Regions from separate parts of the Streptomyces odontotermitis genome, predicted to be linked through region 3. Evidence: predicted binding sites of a transcription regulator. Region 3 holds the regulator's gene; each other region holds the start of a gene.

Region 1 (5,405 bases), on a different contig from region 3:
GCGTGCGGAGCCTTCAACGCGGCGGTGACCGCCCACGACAGCGGCGGCGAGTAAGCCTCCGGATCGAAAATCCTCCCTCGCCCGCCCCTCCGCGCCGGATCCACGAACACGGCGTCGTACGAAGCCGTGTCCACCTCCGTCACATCCGCCTCACAGACCTCGATGAGCTCGGCGAGCCCCAGCGCCTCCGCGTTCGCCCGCGCCACCGCACACGTCAGCGGCGACCGGTCGACGGCGAGCACGGAGATCCCGGCCCGTGCGAGCGCGATCGCGTCCCCGCCGATCCCGCAGCACAGATCGGCCACGCTCCGTACGCCCAGGGCCTTGAAGGACTCGGCGCGGTGGGTGGCGACGGACGTGCGGGTGGCCTGCTCGACACCGTCCGGCGTGAAGAACATCCGGGCCGCGTCCTCGGCCCCGAACTTCGCCACCGCCCGCTGCCGCAGCCGCGCCTGCGCGAGCGCCGCCGAGACCAGCGCCGCCGGGTGCGTGCGGCGCAGGCGGGTGGCCGCGGCCAGCTCCCCGGCCGGTGCGACGTCCCGTACCTCGTCGAGGAGGGCGCGGCCCTCGGGGGCGAGCAGCGCGGCGAATTCCGATGCGGGGGAGAGCTGGTCGTTCACCCGGCCCATTGTGGGCCAGTCGGTGGATGGTGCGCGTCCGGTGGCGGTGTCGGCCTGGCTGCAGGGCTGTGAGCTGCGAGGATCCGGCGCCATGCAACTAGTACGACAAAACGACAAAAGAGCCAGAAAGCGGAAGCTCCCGGCGTACGCCACCGTGGCCGCTCTCGCCCTCACCGCGATCGTCTCGGGCTGCGCGTCCGGCGACGGCGACACCGTCCGCCCCGCCCCCGGCCAGCAGCCCCTCAAGGCCCCGCCGGCCCGCGCCCTCGACAGCTACGCCCACAAGCTGCGCGTCGCCCAGGCCCAGCGGGCCGCCGCCGCGAAGCGCTGGGGCCTGGCCAGGACCCCCCTCGCCGCACCCCGCCCGCCCGCCAAGAAGCCGCACATCGCCACCCGCAAGGGCTTCGAGGTCCGCGACCAGGCGCACCTGCCGCCCGTCTTCACGACCGTCCCCACCAAGGAGAAGGTCGTCTTCCTCACCATGGACGACGGCGCCGAGAAGGACCCGGCGCTGCTGCGGATGATGAGCGAACTGAAGATCCCCTACACCGCGTTCCTCAGCGACTACCTGGTCAAGGAGGACTACGGCTACTTCAAGAAGATGCAGGACAGGGGGGTCACCCTCAACAACCACACCCTCAACCACCGCTATCTGCCCGGGCTTTCGTACGAGGGGCAGCGGCGCGAGATCTGCGGCATGCAGGACGTGATCCGCAAGCACTACGGCAAGCGCCCCCAGCTCTTCCGCCCGCCGTACGGCAACTACAACCAGGACACGCTGCGCGCCGCGAAGTCCTGCGGCGTCAAAGCGGTGCCACTGTGGGCGTCCGAAGCATTCGTCGACCACATGGAGTGGCGCGAGTGGGACCGGGACCTGCACCCCGGCGACATCATCCTCACGCACTTCCGGGGGCGTGAGGACTGGAAGGGCACGATGCCCGACATGATCCGCCGGGTCATGAAGACGGTGACGGACAAGGGGTACGCGGTGGCCAGGCTGGAGGACTACCTGTGACGCGGCGGGCGCGGGCGCACAGACTGCTGGCGGGCTTGCTGGCGACCGCGGTGCTCGCGCCCGCACTCACCGCGTGCGCCGACTCGGTGGACCCGATCGAGAGGCTGGGCAGGAAGGCGGCCCAGAAGGTGCCGCGGAAGGGCAGACCGGGGAGCGAGCCGTCTCGCTGCGGGCAGCCGCTCCGCACGGCGGATCCCACCCCTGTGAAGGCTCCGAAGGCTCCGGAAGCCTCGAAAGCTCCGGAAGCTTCGAAGGCACCATCGCGGGAGCGTGACCGTTGTCCCGCAAGGGGCGAGCCGGCCCCCGAGGGGACCCCCGCCCCGGAGGGTCGCCCCGCTCACCGATAAACACGGCGTTAGCCAATTGGCACTCCGCTTGACCGAGTGCTAATCGTCGTCCTAGTCTCGGGCCTGGCACTCCCCACTGGAGAGTGCCAATAGCGACGGGCAGGTCCGGCACCCGCGACGACGGATCCACCTGGTCGCCACCTCAGACAGTTAACCCCGTGAGATCTCCGAAGGGGGAGGTCGGATCGTGACGACCACCAGCTCCAAGGTTGCCATCAAGCCGCTCGAGGACCGCATTGTGGTCCAGCCGCTCGACGCCGAGCAGACCACGGCCTCTGGCCTGGTCATCCCGGACACCGCGAAGGAGAAGCCCCAGGAGGGCGCCGTCCTCGCCGTGGGCCCGGGCCGCTTCGAGAACGGCGAGCGCCTTCCGCTCGACGTGAAGGTCGGCGATGTCGTGCTGTACAGCAAGTACGGCGGCACCGAGGTGAAGTACAACGGCGACGAGTACCTCGTCCTCTCGGCCCGCGACGTGCTCGCGATCGTCGAGAAGTAGTCACCTCGAAGCGAATGCTTTGAAGAGCTGCGCCCCTGGCCACCCCGCTGATGCCGGGCGGCGAGGGGCGCGGCTTCGTTTTTGACCCAGTTTTCCGAGAGGGCTGAACCGCTCCCATGGCGAAGATCCTGAAGTTCGACGAGGACGCCCGTCGCGCCCTCGAGCGCGGCGTCAACAAGCTTGCCGACACGGTCAAGGTGACGATCGGCCCCCGCGGCCGCAACGTCGTCATCGACAAGAAGTTCGGCGCCCCCACGATCACCAACGACGGTGTCACCATCGCCCGCGAGGTCGAGGTCGAGGACCCGTACGAGAACCTCGGCGCCCAGCTGGTGAAGGAGGTGGCGACCAAGACCAACGACATCGCGGGTGACGGCACCACCACCGCCACCGTGCTCGCCCAGGCCCTGGTCAAGGAGGGCCTGCGCAACGTCGCCGCCGGTGCCTCCCCGGCCGCCCTGAAGAAGGGCATCGACGCCGCGGTCAAGGCCGTGTCCGAGGACCTCCTCGCCACCGCCCGTCCGATCGACGAGAAGTCGGACATCGCCGCCGTCGCCGGTCTCTCCGCCCAGGACACGCAGGTCGGCGAGCTCATCGCCGAGGCGATGGACAAGGTCGGCAAGGACGGTGTCATCACCGTCGAGGAGTCCAACACCTTCGGTCTGGAGCTGGACTTCACCGAGGGCATGGCCTTCGACAAGGGCTACCTGTCGCCGTACTTCGTGACGGACCAGGAGCGCATGGAGGCCGTCCTCGAGGACCCGTACATCCTCATCCACCAGGGCAAGATCTCCTCGATCCAGGACCTGCTGCCGCTGCTCGAGAAGGTCATCCAGGCCGGCTCCTCGAAGCCGCTGCTGATCATCGCCGAGGACGTCGAGGGCGAGGCGCTCTCCACCCTCGTCGTCAACAAGATCCGCGGCACCTTCAACGCGGTGGCCGTCAAGGCCCCCGGCTTCGGCGACCGCCGCAAGGCGATGCTCGGCGACATGGCCGCCCTCACCGGCGGCACCGTCATCGCCGAGGAGGTCGGCCTCAAGCTCGACCAGGTCGGCCTGGACGTGCTCGGCACCGCCCGCCGCGTGACCATCACCAAGGACGACACGACCATCGTCGACGGCGGCGGCAACGCCGGTGACGTCGAGGGCCGCGTCAACCAGATCAAGGCCGAGATCGAGGCCACGGACTCCGACTGGGACCGCGAGAAGCTCCAGGAGCGCCTCGCGAAGCTGGCCGGCGGCGTGTGCGTCATCAAGGTCGGCGCCGCCACCGAGGTGGAGCTGAAGGAGAAGAAGCACCGTCTGGAGGACGCCATCTCCGCGACCCGCGCCGCGGTCGAGGAGGGCATCGTCTCCGGTGGTGGCTCCGCGCTCGTCCACGCCGCGAAGGTCCTCGAGGGCTCCCTCGGCAAGGAGGGCGACGAGGCCACCGGTGTCGCCGTCGTCCGCCGCGCCGTCGTCGAGCCGCTGCGCTGGATCGCCGAGAACGCCGGCCTCGAGGGCTACGTCATCACCTCCAAGGTGGCGGAGCTCGACAAGGGCTTCGGCTTCAACGCCGCCACCGGCGAGTACGGCGACCTGGTCAAGGCCGGCGTCATCGACCCGGTCAAGGTGACCCGCTCCGCCCTGGAGAACGCCGCGTCCATCGCCTCCCTGCTCCTCACGACCGAGACCCTGGTCGTCGAGAAGCCGGCCGAGGAAGAGGCCGAGGCCGGTCACGGCCACGGTCACGGGCACGCCCACTGACCCACGGGTTCAGCGACGAGGCCCGGCGCCCCTTCGGGGGTGCCGGGCCTCGGTGCGTCGGTCAACGTCCTTACCGGGGGCCGTACTTGCGCCCCGTACGCGAAGTGATCCCGCCGATCAGCGCCCTCGGCGTCACCTTCACCACGCCCATCATCGCCTTGTACCGCGGGTCCGGGATGGACAGGGACTTGCCGCGGGCCAGGTCGGAGAGGGCCGCCGCGACCAGCTTGTCGGCGTCGAGCCACATCCACTTGGGGATGTTGTCCGTGCCCATGCCGGCCCGCTGGTGGAACTCCGTACGGACGAGGCCGGGGCACAGCGCCATCAGCCGCACCCCGGAGTCCGCCAGGTCCTTCGCCGCGCCCTGGGTGAACTGCACGACCCAGGCTTTCGATGCGCCGTACGTGCCGCGCGGCACGAACGCCGCCACCGACGCCACGTTCACCACCCCGCCGCGCCCGCGCGGCCGCATCGACTCGATGGCCGCCGTCGTCAGCCGCAGCACCGCCTCGCAGTGCACCTTGAGCATCGTCAGCTCGTCGGCCATCGGCACTTCCAGGTAGCGGCCCTTGTTGCCGAAGCCGGCGTTGTTGACCAGCAGGTCGACCGGGTTCCTGGGGTCGGACAAACGCTCCTCGACGGCGGCGATGCCCTCGTCCGTGGCGAGGTCGGCGGTCAGCACCTCCGCCTCGATGCCGTGCCGGTCGTGCAGCTCGGTCGCCTGCTCCCGCAGCCGCTTCGTGTCGCGCGCCACCAGGACGAGGTTGTGTCCGTCGGCGGCCAGGCGGCGCGCGAAGGCGGCGCCGATACCGGCCGTGGATCCCGTAATCAGAGCCGTAGTCATGCGCCCAGGCTAATGACTGGACGGTGACGCAGGGTCAACCAGCCTGCTGGGCGACGTACTTACGGGCGTCCGCGAGGGTCTCCGGGTGCAGCGCGTCCCCCGCCGCGAGCATCCGCGGCAACAGCGTCCGCTCCGTGGTGATCGCCCGGAACTGCAGGGCGACGGTGACCTCGTGGTCCGGCCGGTGCACGATCTCGACGGCGTCGCCCTCCTGGATGTCGCCCGGCTCGACGACCCTGAAGTAGGCCCCGGGAACGCCTTCTTGAGTGAATCGCCGCACCCACCCCCGCTCACCCAGGTGCCCCTGGAACGTACGGCAGGGAATGCGCCCACTGGTC
Region 2 (5,405 bases), on a different contig from region 3:
CGGCCGCCGCCCGCACCAGCCGGTCGAAGTCCGCGGCGTACGACGGCGCGACCTGCGCGGCGCGGTAGTCCCGCGACGGGATGACGGCGACCAGACGGCCGCCCGCCGCCAGCACCGCGTCCGCGAACAGCGCGTCGGCGCCCGCCGCCAGACAGGACAGACCGGTGAGCCCGGCCCCGGCGCACGGCGCGAGCAGCCGCTCCAGCTCCGCGCGTACGAGCGGCACGGTCGGCCCGGCCAGGTCCATGTGCCCGGTCACCGCGATGGCCGTGGCGGTCGTGGCGCTCCCGGTCATGGTCATGTCCCGGACCCTAGCCGACGGTCGGTGACCGGCCGCCGACCGGCCGCCGACGGTTTCCAAGGGTCTGGTGGGGCAAGGGAGTTGCGCGGCATCATTCCGCCATGACCGAGATGCGGGACGCCCTCTGGAACGAGTCCATAGGCCCGGCCGACTACCGCGAGTCCGACTCCTCCGACCGCTACCGCACCGCCGTCTTCGAGCAGTACAAGCTGTGCGTGGAGCTGGCCGACCGCTCCAGCGCGCGCCGCAGCGTCTCCAACACGTTCTTCCTCACCGCCAACAGCGTCCTCGTCACCGTGCTCGCCACGGCCGCCCCCGAGCTGCGCGACGGGATCTCGGTGTGGCTGCTGCTGCCCGGGTTCGTGATCCTGCTGACGATGTGCGTCTCGTGGTTCGTCCTCGTGCGCTCCTACCGCCAGCTCAACAAGGTCAAGTGGCAGGTCATCGGCGCCCTGGAGGAGCGGCTGCCCGCGTACGCGTACTCGCGCGCGGAGTGGGGCTTCCTCGGCGAGGGCCGGGACCCGAGGAAGTACCTCCAGATCTCGTACGTGGAGCAGTGGGTCCCGGTCGTCTTCGCCCTCGCCTACCTGCTGGGCTTCCTGGCCCTCGCCCTGTGAGCCCCGGGCTCAGGCCGCGGCCCGGTCCCCCGCCGCGCGCCGCCGCCCCGCCGTGTCGGTGAGGGCGGGCGGGGTCCAGGCGCCGTCGGCCCGGTAGAGGTCGGTGCCCGGCGGGACCAGCTCGTCGATGCGGTCGAGCGTCGCGTCGTCGAGGGTCAGCTCGGCGCCCTTCAGGAACAGGTCCAGCTGCTCCTGGGTGCGCGGGCCGAGGATCACCGAGGTGACGGCGGGGTGCGCGAGCGGGAAGGCCACCGCCAGCTCGGGCAGCGTGCAGCCCAATTCCCCGGCCAGCTGGTGCAGTTGCTCCGCGACGGCCAGCTTCTCGGTGTTGCCGGGAACGGCCGGGTCGAACCGCTGCCGGTTGAGCTTGGCGCGGTTGCCGTCGAGGTCCACGGGCAGCCCCGTGCGGTACTTGCCGGAGAGGAAGCCGGAGGCGAGCGGCCCCCAGGTCAGGACGCCCATACCGAGGCGGCGCGCGGTCGGCAGCACCGACCTCTCGATGCCGCGGGCCAGGAGCGAGTACGGCGGCTGCTCGGTGCGGAAGCGCATGAGCCCGCGCCGCTCCGCGACGTGGTGGGCCTCGACGATGTCCTCGGCGGGGAAGGTCGAGCACCCGAAGGCCCGTATCTTGCCCTCCCGCACGAGGTCGCCGAGCACCCCGAGGGTCTCCTCGATGTCCGTCGTGTGGTCGGGGCGGTGGATCTGGTAGAGGTCGATCCAGTCGGTGCCGAGGCGGCGCAGGCTGTCCTCCACGGCACGCACGATCCAACGCCGCGAGTTCCCGCCCCTGTTGGGGACCTCGCCCATCGGGAAGTGCACCTTCGTCGCGAGCACGACGTCGTCGCGGCGGCCGCGCAGCGCCTTGCCGGTGATCTCCTCGGACTCGCCGGCGGAGTACATGTCGGCGGTGTCCACGAAGTTGATGCCCGCGTCGAGCGCGGTGTGGACGGCGCGCACGCACGCGTCGTGGTCGGGATTGCCGACGGCGCCGAACATCATCGTGCCGAGGCAGTAGGTGCTGACCTCGATGCCGGTGCCGCCGAGAGCGCGGTAGCGCATGGTGAACTCCCTTGCCGAAGGCGGCCCGTCGAAGGCGACCGCGCCCTGAGAATGACCGCACTCTAGGAGTTGGAGTGCACTCCACCGCAAGCACAGCGGGCCCCGCCGCCCCAACAGGCCCCGCACCACGCGCCGAGGGCGGCACCCCCCTGGGAGAAGGGGTGCCGCCCTCGACGTGAAGCGGGTACTGCGGGTACTGCGGGTCACGCCATGAACTACTGAACCTCGGGGGCTCAGAAGTCCATGTCACCGCCCGGCATGCCACCCGGAGCGGCCGCGGCGGCCTTCTCCGGCTTGTCGGCGATGACGGCCTCGGTGGTGAGGAACAGCGCGGCGATGGAGGCGGCGTTCTGCAGGGCAGAGCGGGTCACCTTCGCCGGGTCGATGATGCCCTCGGCGATCATGTCCACGTACTCGCCGTTCGCGGCGTTCAGGCCGTGACCGGGGGTGAGGTTGCGGACCTTCTCCACGATGACGCCACCCTCGAGGCCGGCGTTCACGGAGATCTGCTTCAGCGGGGCCTCCAGGGCCAGCTTCACAGCGGCGGCACCGGTGGCCTCGTCACCCTCGAGCTCGAGCTTCTCGAAGACGGAGGAAGCCTGCAGCAGGGCCACGCCACCACCGGCGACGATGCCCTCCTCGACGGCCGCCTTCGCGTTGCGCACGGCGTCCTCGATGCGGTGCTTGCGCTCCTTGAGCTCGACCTCGGTCGCGGCACCGGCCTTGATGACGGCCACGCCGCCCGCGAGCTTCGCCAGGCGCTCCTGGAGCTTCTCGCGGTCGTAGTCCGAGTCCGAGTTCTCGATCTCGGCGCGGATCTGGTTGACCCGGCCCTGGACCTGGTCGCTGCTGCCGGCGCCGTCGACGATGGTCGTCTCGTCCTTGGTGATGACGACCTTGCGGGCGCGGCCGAGGAGCTCCAGACCGGCGTTCTCCAGCTTGAGGCCGACCTCCTCGGAGATGACCTCGCCGCCCGTGAGGATGGCGATGTCGTTCAGCATCGCCTTGCGGCGGTCGCCGAAGCCCGGGGCCTTGACGGCGACGGACTTGAAGGTGCCCTTGATCTTGTTGACGACCAGGGTGGACAGGGCCTCGCCCTCGACGTCCTCGGCGATGATCAGCAGCGGCTTGCCGGACTGCATGACCTTCTCGAGGAGCGGCAGCAGGTCCTTGACCGAGCCGATCTTCGAGTTGACGATCAGGATGTACGGGTCGTCGAGCGACGCCTCCATACGCTCCATGTCGGTGGCGAAGTACGCCGAGATGTAGCCCTTGTCGAAGCGCATGCCCTCGGTGAGCTCCAGCTCCAGACCGAAGGTCTGGGCCTCCTCGACCGTGATGACGCCTTCCTTGCCGACCTTGTCCATGGCCTCGGCGATGAGCTCGCCGATCTGGGTGTCGGCGGCGGAGATGGAGGCCGTCGAAGCGATCTGCTCCTTGGTCTCGACATCCTTCGCCTGCTCGAGCAGGGCGCCCGAGACAGCCTCGACGGCCTTCTCGATGCCGCGCTTCAGAGCCATCGGGTTGGCACCGGCGGCCACGTTGCGCAGACCCTCGCGCACCAGGGCCTGGGCCAGGACGGTCGCGGTCGTCGTGCCGTCACCGGCGACGTCGTCCGTCTTCTTCGCGACCTCCTTGACCAGCTCGGCGCCGATCTTCTCGTACGGGTCCTCGAGCTCGATCTCCTTGGCGATGGAGACACCATCGTTGGTGATCGTGGGGGCGCCCCACTTCTTCTCGAGGACGACGTTGCGACCCTTGGGGCCCAGGGTCACCTTGACGGCGTCGGCGAGCTGGTTCATGCCGCGCTCGAGGCCGCGCCGTGCCTCCTCGTCGAACGCGATGATCTTGGCCATGTGAAGTGGTCCTCCCGGACAGGGGTGGAAAGCAGGACCGCACTGGCGCCCGCGACGGACGGCCCGCAGCCCTTGTGGTTCCTTGCCCCACCCGGTCTGCCGACCTCACCGGCCCGATCCAAGTTCTGTCACTCTCACTCGTAGAGTGCTAACGCCAATGATTAGCACTCGACCCATGCGAGTGCAAGCGGCTCTCACGGATCCCGAACGGGGCGCACCGGCGCGCCCCGGCACGCACGAGGGCCCGTACCCCTCTCGGGATACGGGCCCTCGCCGTGAGTGCCTAGTTGGCCGGACGCGCCAGCTCAGCCGACGGCCAGCTTGACCATGTCCGCCTGCGGACCCTTCTGGCCCTGCGAGATCTCGAACTCGACCCGCTGACCTTCTTCAAGGGTGCGGTACCCGTCCATCTGGATCGCGCTGTAGTGGACGAATACATCCGCACCACCGTCGACCGCGATGAAGCCGTACCCCTTCTCCGCGTTGAACCACTTGACGGTGCCCTGAGCCATGCCTAACTCCCCTATTACTGGCCCTTGCGCAGGACCGCACTTCGCGGACCCGGGTCAGACCTCACGCCCCATTGGTGATGGGGGTGTGCGCCGGAACGCGTCGACCGCGGCTGAATGTATCTGCCCAACTGCCGTCTGCAACAGGTCAATCGGACGAGAATTCTGGGCACGCCCGATCGGTAATATCCGGCGATTCTGCCGGAGTTCAGGGCAAGTCGGGCCCGGCAAATGCCGCAATGAGCCCAAATGGGCAAGGTACTTTGGCTACTTCTGGCGGGCGAGCGGCCGACTTCGTATATGCGCTCGGCACTAACGGCACAGCGTGCTCCTCAACTGTACCGCGCTCAACGACACAGAATTGCCCCCTCCGCTTTCTCCCGGAGGGGGCAATCCGAATAACGCAGAGTTGTTGCGGAAGTCCGCGGACGGACCTCCTTCGCGGCTCAGCCGCCCGCGACGGCGGGAATGATCGAAACGCCCGCGCCGTCCGGCGTCGCGGTCTCCAGGCCCTGCTCGAAGCGCACGTCGTCGTCGTTCACGTACACGTTCACGAAGCGGCGCAGCTTGCCCTGGTCGTCCAGGACGCGGGCGGCGATGCCCGTGTGGTTCTTCTCCAGGTCGGCGATGACCTCACCGAGGGTGGCTCCCTCGGCGGGGACCTCGGCCCGGCCGCCGGTGTAGGTGCGGAGAATGGTGGGGATGCGGACGTTGACGCTCATGGGGTGGGTCCTTCCTGCGGACGCGGTCGTACGTGGATCAGTGGGCCAGGCCCGCGTCGCGGAACGCGTCCAGGCTGGGGCGGATGGTGGCGGTCGCCTGCGAGCTGTCGGCGACGGCGTCCAGCGTCTTGAGGCCGTCGCCCGTGTTCAGCACGACCGTGGTGAGGTTCGGGTCGATGGCGCCCGCCTCGATCAGCTTCTTGGTGACGCCCAGGGTCACGCCGCCCGCCGTCTCGGCGAAGATCCCCTCGGTCTGGGCGAGCAGCTTGATCGCGTCCACGACCTGCTCGTCGTTCACGTCCTCCACGGCACCGCCCGTGCGGCGCGCGATGTCCAGGACG
Region 3 (5,405 bases):
GGTAGGCGGCGGGGGCGTACGGGCCGTGCTCGCGCATGAAGCGGTTGACGAGGCCGCGCGCGGGCCGCCCGGAGAAGGCCCGCGTCAACTCCGTCCGTACGAAGAGGGGGTTGGTCATGGCCTGCTTGTGCAGCGCGTTGGCGCCCGACTCGGGGCAGACCAGGAACGCCGTGCCGAGCTGGGCCGCGTCGGCTCCGGCGGCGAGCACGGCGGCGATCTGCGCGCCCCGCATCAGGCCGCCGGCCGCGATCACCGGCAGCTGAACCGTTTCGCGCACCTGGGTGAGCAGCGAGAGCAGCCCGAGCCCCGCCCCGTCGGTCTCCGGGTTGTCCCGGTGGGTGCCCTGGTGGCCGCCCGCCTCGACGCCCTGCACGCACACCGCGTCGGCGCCCGCCCACTGCGCGGTCTGCGCCTCCTCGGGCGTGGTGACCGTGACGACGGTGAGGGTGCCCACGCGCGCGAAGGCGTCGAAGACGTCCCGGGTGGGGCAGCCGAAGGTGAAGGAGACGACCGGCACGGGGTCGTCGAGCAGAGTCGCCAGCTTGGCGTCGTACCCGTCGTCCCGCCCGCTGTCGGGGTCGCCGAGCTCGCTCTCGTACCAGGTGGCCTCACCGGCGAGCTGATTGCGGTAGACCTCGACGGCTGCCTGGTCGGCACAGTCGGGCTGCGGCATGAACAGGTTGACGCCGAAGGGCCGCGACGTGAGCCCCCGCACCTGCTTGACCTCTTGGTACATCCCGTCGGCCGTCTTGTACCCGGCGGCCAGGAAGCCCAGGCCCCCGGCCTCGGAAACGGCGGCCGCGAGCTGCGGCCCGGAGGCACCGCCCGCCATGGGGGCCTGCACGATCGGACAGGGGCAGAGATCGGTCAATGGGGAGGCCATGACGGCATCGTGCCACGTTCATCTCGGGGCACCGAATCGCCCCTTCCGGTACGCCCGCACGAAGCGGCGCCCCTCCCCCGAAGGGAGGGGCGCCGCCTGGAACACCGACCGGAGTACGAGCCGGACTACCGCCCGTTGAACGCATCCTTCAACCGCGAGAACAGGCCCTGCTGCCCCGGCTGGAACTGCCCCGTGGGCCGCTCCTCGCCGCGCGCCTTCGCCAGCTCCCGCAGCAGCCGCTCCTGCTCGGGGTCGAGCTTCGTCGGCGTGAGCACCTCGACGTGCACGATGAGGTCGCCGCGCCCGCCGCCGCGCAGATGCGTGACACCGCGCCCGTGCAGCGGGATCGACTGGCCGGACTGGGTGCCGGGCCGGATGTCGACCTCCTCCATCCCGTCCAGCGTCTCCAGCGGCACCTTCGTGCCGAGGGCTGCGGCCGTCATGGGGATGGTCACCGTGCAGTGCAGATCGTCGCCGCGCCGCTGGAAGACCGGGTGCGGCAGCTCGTGGATCTCGACGTAGAGGTCACCGGCGGGACCGCCTCCCGGCCCCACCTCGCCCTCACCGGCGAGCTGGATCCGCGTGCCGTTGTCCACACCGGCCGGGATCTTCACGGTCAGCGTGCGCCGCGAGCGGATACGGCCGTCACCGGCGCACTCGGGGCACGGCGTAGGAACAACCGTCCCGAAGCCCTGGCACTGCGGGCACGGCCGCGAGGTCATGACCTGGCCGAGGAAGGACCGCGTGACCTGCGAGACCTCACCGCGACCGCGGCACATGTCACAGGTCTGCGCGGACGTACCCGGAGCGGCACCCTCACCGCTGCAGGTCGTACAGACCACGGCCGTGTCGACCTGGATGTCCTTGGTGGTCCCGAAGGCGGCCTCGTCCAGCTCGACCTCGAGCCGGATCATGGCGTCCTGGCCGCGACGGGTCCGCGACCGCGGCCCGCGCTGGGACGCCGTACCGAAGAACGCGTCCATGATGTCCGAGAAGTTCCCGAACCCGCCCTGACCGAAGCCGCCCGCGCCCCCGCCGCCCGCCTGGGACAGGGGGTCGCCGCCGAGGTCGTAGACCTGCTTCTTCTGCGGGTCGGAAAGAACCTCGTAGGCGGCGTTGATCTCCTTGAAGCGCTCCTGCGTCTTCGGATCCGGGTTCACGTCCGGATGGAGCTCGCGCGCCAGCCTTCGGAAAGCCTTCTTGATCTCGTCCTGGGAAGCGTCGCGGCGCACGCCGAGTACGGCGTAATAGTCCGTGGCCACTTACGACTCCGCCAGGATCTGTCCGACGTAACGTGCCACTGCGCGTACTGCTCCCATCGTTCCCGGATAGTCCATGCGGGTCGGGCCGACCACGCCTAGTTTCGCTACTGCCTCACTGCCCGAACCGTAGCCGACCGAGACCACGGAAGTGGAGCTGAGCCCCTCGTGGGCGTTCTCATGACCGATCCGTACGGTCATGCCCGAATCCGTAGCCTCACCAAGCAACTTGAGGAGCACGACCTGCTCCTCCAGCGCTTCGAGGACCGGCCGGATGGTGAGGGGAAAGTCATGTCCGAAGCGGGTGAGATTGGCGGTGCCGCCGATCATCAGCCGCTCCTCGGTCTCCTCGACGAGCGTCTCCAGGAGGGTGGAGAGCACCGTGGCCACCGTGGCCCGGTCCTCCGCCTCGAAGGACTCCCCGAGGTCCTGCACCAGCTGCGGCACGTCCGCGAACCGGCGCCCGGCGACCCGGCTGTTGAGCCGCGCCCGCAGATCCGCGAGCGAGGTCTCCCCGAACGGGGCCGGGCAGTCGATCATGCGCTGCTCGACCCGGCCCGTGTCCGTGATCAGGACGAGCATGAGCCGCGCGGGAGCCAGCGAGAGCAGCTCCACGTGCCGCACGGTCGAGCGCGTGAGCGACGGGTACTGCACCACCGCGACCTGCCGTGTCAGCTGCGCGAGCAGCCGCACGGTGCGCCCGACGACGTCATCGAGGTCGACGGCGCCGTCAAGGAAGTGATGGATGGCCCGCCGCTCGGGGGCGGTCATCGGCTTGACGCCCGCGAGCTTGTCGACGAAGAGACGGTAGCCCTTGTCGGTCGGGATCCGCCCCGCGCTGGTGTGCGGCTGGGCGATGAACCCTTCCTCCTCGAGCGCGGCCATGTCATTGCGCACGGTGGCCGGCGAGACCCCGAGGCGATGCCGCTCGGTCAGCGCCTTGGACCCGACCGGCTCCTCGGTCCCCACGTAGTCATGGACGATGGCGCGCAGCACCTCAAGCCTGCGTTCACTGAGCATCCGTGCTCACCTCCGCCTGTCCGTCCACTGGAGCCCCGCTTCCCCGCCCTGGCACTCACCGTTGCCGAGTGCCAGCCGTCACCGGCCCAGTGTACGGCCGTGAGGTACGGGCCCGGCAAGGGCGGACCCCCCGATGTCATCCCGACGTGCAAGGCGGGCCCACGACGGCGCCGCCGCTCCGCGACCGGCTCGGACAGCCGTGCGCGCGCAGGACTGCCCGAGAGTGCGGCTGCCGCCTGGCCCCGTCGGCGCTAGCGTCACCGTTATGGACATCACGCCCGCATGGGACGAGACGGGCTGGGAGCGGCTCACGGCGCGCGTCGGCCGCCGCCGCCTCCCGGCCTGGGACTGCACCGCCGGACTCGTCGTCGGCGACGACGCCGCCCTCATGATCGAGGCGGGCGCCAGCCTGCGCGAGGGCGCCGAGCTCCGCACCCAGGCCCGTACCCTGCTCGGCCCCGGCCGCCGGGTCACCCATCTCGCGCTCACCCACCCCCACTTCGACCACGTCCTGGGCGCGGCGGCCTTCGCGGGGGTGCAGGTGTTCGGCGCGGCGGGCCTGGACACCGCACTCGCCAACGGGCGCGACGACCTGCGGGCGGACGCCGTACGCCACGGCCTCCCCCTCGACGCCGCCGCCGAGGCCACGGACCTCCTCGTCCACCCCCACCACTTGGTGTGCGGCGAATGGACCCTGGACCTGGGCGGCGGCACCCAGGTCCTGCTCGCCAACATCGGCCCGGGGCACACGGGTTACGACCTGGCGGTCCTCGTCCCCGGCGGCCCCGGCGCACCCGAGGTCGTCTTCTGCGGCGACCTGGTGGAGGAGTCCGGTCAGCCCCAGGCGGGCCCCGACGCGATGCCCTCCCACTGGCCCGCGGCCCTGGACCGCCTCCTGGACCTGGGCGGCCCGGACGCGCTGTACGTCCCCGGTCACGGCGCGGTGGTGGACGCCACCTTCGTACGCAACCAGCGCGATGAACTGGCCCGCCGTTTCCGGGTGTCGTAGCGTCTCCCGAATGCGCAGCTACAGCCCCGACTTCACACCGCCGTGGAAGAAGAAGACGCCGCCCCCCGAGGTCCCGGCGGAACAGGACCTGGTGGTCGAGGAAGTCACCACAGGCTTCTGCGGGGCGGTGATCCGCTGCGAGAAGACGGCACAGGGCCCGACGGTCACGCTGGAGGACCGCTTCGGCAAGCACCGCGTCTTCCCGATGTCTCCGGCCGGCTTCCTCCTGGAAGGCCGCGTGGTGACACTCACCCGCCCCACCCCCACGACCCCCTCCCCCTCTCCCTCTCCCTCCCGCACGGCCTCCGGCTCGGTGGCGGTGCCGGGTGCGCGCGCACGGGTGGCCCGGGCCGGACGCATCTACGTGGAGGGCCGCCACGACGCGGAACTGGTCGAGAAGGTCTGGGGCGACGACCTCCGCATCGAGGGCGTGGTCGTCGAGTACCTGGAAGGCATCGACGACCTCCCGGCCATCGTCTCCGACTTCTCCCCGGGCCCCGACGCCCGCCTCGGCGTCCTGGTGGACCACCTGGTCCCCGGCTCCAAGGAGTCCCGCATCGCGGCCCAGGTGAGCAGCGACCACGCCTTGGTGGTGGGCCACCCGTACATCGACGTATGGGAGGCGGTGAAGCCGTCGTCCCTGGGCATCCGGTCCTGGCCCCGCGTCCCCAAGGGCCAGGACTGGAAGACAGGCGTATGCCACGCCCTGGGCTGGCGGTTCACGAACACGGGCGAGGCATGGCAGCACATCCTGTCCTCGGTGCACAGCTACAAGGACCTGGAGCCGGCGCTGCTGGGCAGAGTGGAAGAACTGATCGACTTCGTGACGGGCTCCCCGACCTAGCCCGTTCCGGGAGCCTCTTCAGCCCGTCCGGCGTTCGAGGACGAGGCCGTCCGGGCCGATACGGGGGATCTGGGGGCGAAGCCCCCAGGAAGAGCACGCCAGGCCCGGCGGAGCCGGGGGATTTCGGGAAGGGGCGGGATCGGGGAAGAGGAAACTCAATCCACCAGATCCCGCACCACCCCATCAGCCAACAACCGCCCCCGAAGCGTCAACACGGCCCGCCCACCGGCAAAGGCCCCCTCCTCCAGCAACCCGTCCCCCACAGCCCGCCGCGCAGCGGCAAGCCCAGCCTCCTTCAGGAGGGACAAGGGCGCCCCCTCGCGCAGCCGAAGCTCCAGCAGCACCCGCTCAACCCTCCGGTCCTCCCCCGAAAGCACTTCCCGCCCGGCC

What was found. The regulator HrcA, encoded in region 3, represses chaperone genes, less so after heat shock. The targets are predictions, from matches to a motif close to TTNGCACTCNGNNNNNCNGAGTGCNAA.
Region 1: groES (co-chaperone GroES) is a predicted target of HrcA. The motif match lies at 1,999-2,025, and genes of this name have one in related genera.
Region 2: groL (chaperonin GroEL) is a predicted target of HrcA. The motif match lies at 3,959-3,985, and genes of this name have one in related genera.

The regions. Positions count from the first base shown of each region.
Region 1 covers NZ_JBNJLS010000019.1:10,826-16,230, forward strand. The annotation lists gene ACQB60_RS35400 (class I SAM-dependent methyltransferase) at 1-629, opposite strand, end outside; gene ACQB60_RS35405 (polysaccharide deacetylase family protein) at 712-1,635, shown strand; gene groES (co-chaperone GroES) at 2,170-2,478, shown strand; gene groL (chaperonin GroEL) at 2,595-4,223, shown strand; gene ACQB60_RS35420 (SDR family NAD(P)-dependent oxidoreductase) at 4,294-5,067, opposite strand; gene ACQB60_RS35425 (MOSC domain-containing protein) at 5,102-5,405, opposite strand, start outside.
Region 2 covers NZ_JBNJLS010000003.1:166,289-171,693, reverse strand. The annotation lists gene ACQB60_RS11565 (hypothetical protein) at 1-301, opposite strand, end outside; gene ACQB60_RS11560 (RipA family octameric membrane protein) at 403-918, shown strand; gene ACQB60_RS11555 (aldo/keto reductase) at 928-1,977, opposite strand; gene groL (chaperonin GroEL) at 2,211-3,833, opposite strand; gene ACQB60_RS11545 (cold-shock protein) at 4,139-4,345, opposite strand; gene ACQB60_RS11540 (MoaD/ThiS family protein) at 4,789-5,064, opposite strand; gene thrC (threonine synthase) at 5,102-5,405, opposite strand, start outside.
Region 3 covers NZ_JBNJLS010000001.1:1,017,530-1,022,934, forward strand. The annotation lists gene ACQB60_RS04675 (nitronate monooxygenase) at 1-883, opposite strand, end outside; gene dnaJ (molecular chaperone DnaJ) at 1,009-2,145, opposite strand; gene hrcA (heat-inducible transcriptional repressor HrcA) at 2,146-3,162, opposite strand; gene ACQB60_RS04690 (MBL fold metallo-hydrolase) at 3,434-4,171, shown strand; gene ACQB60_RS04695 (DUF3097 domain-containing protein) at 4,182-5,015, shown strand; gene hemW (radical SAM family heme chaperone HemW) at 5,171-5,405, opposite strand, start outside.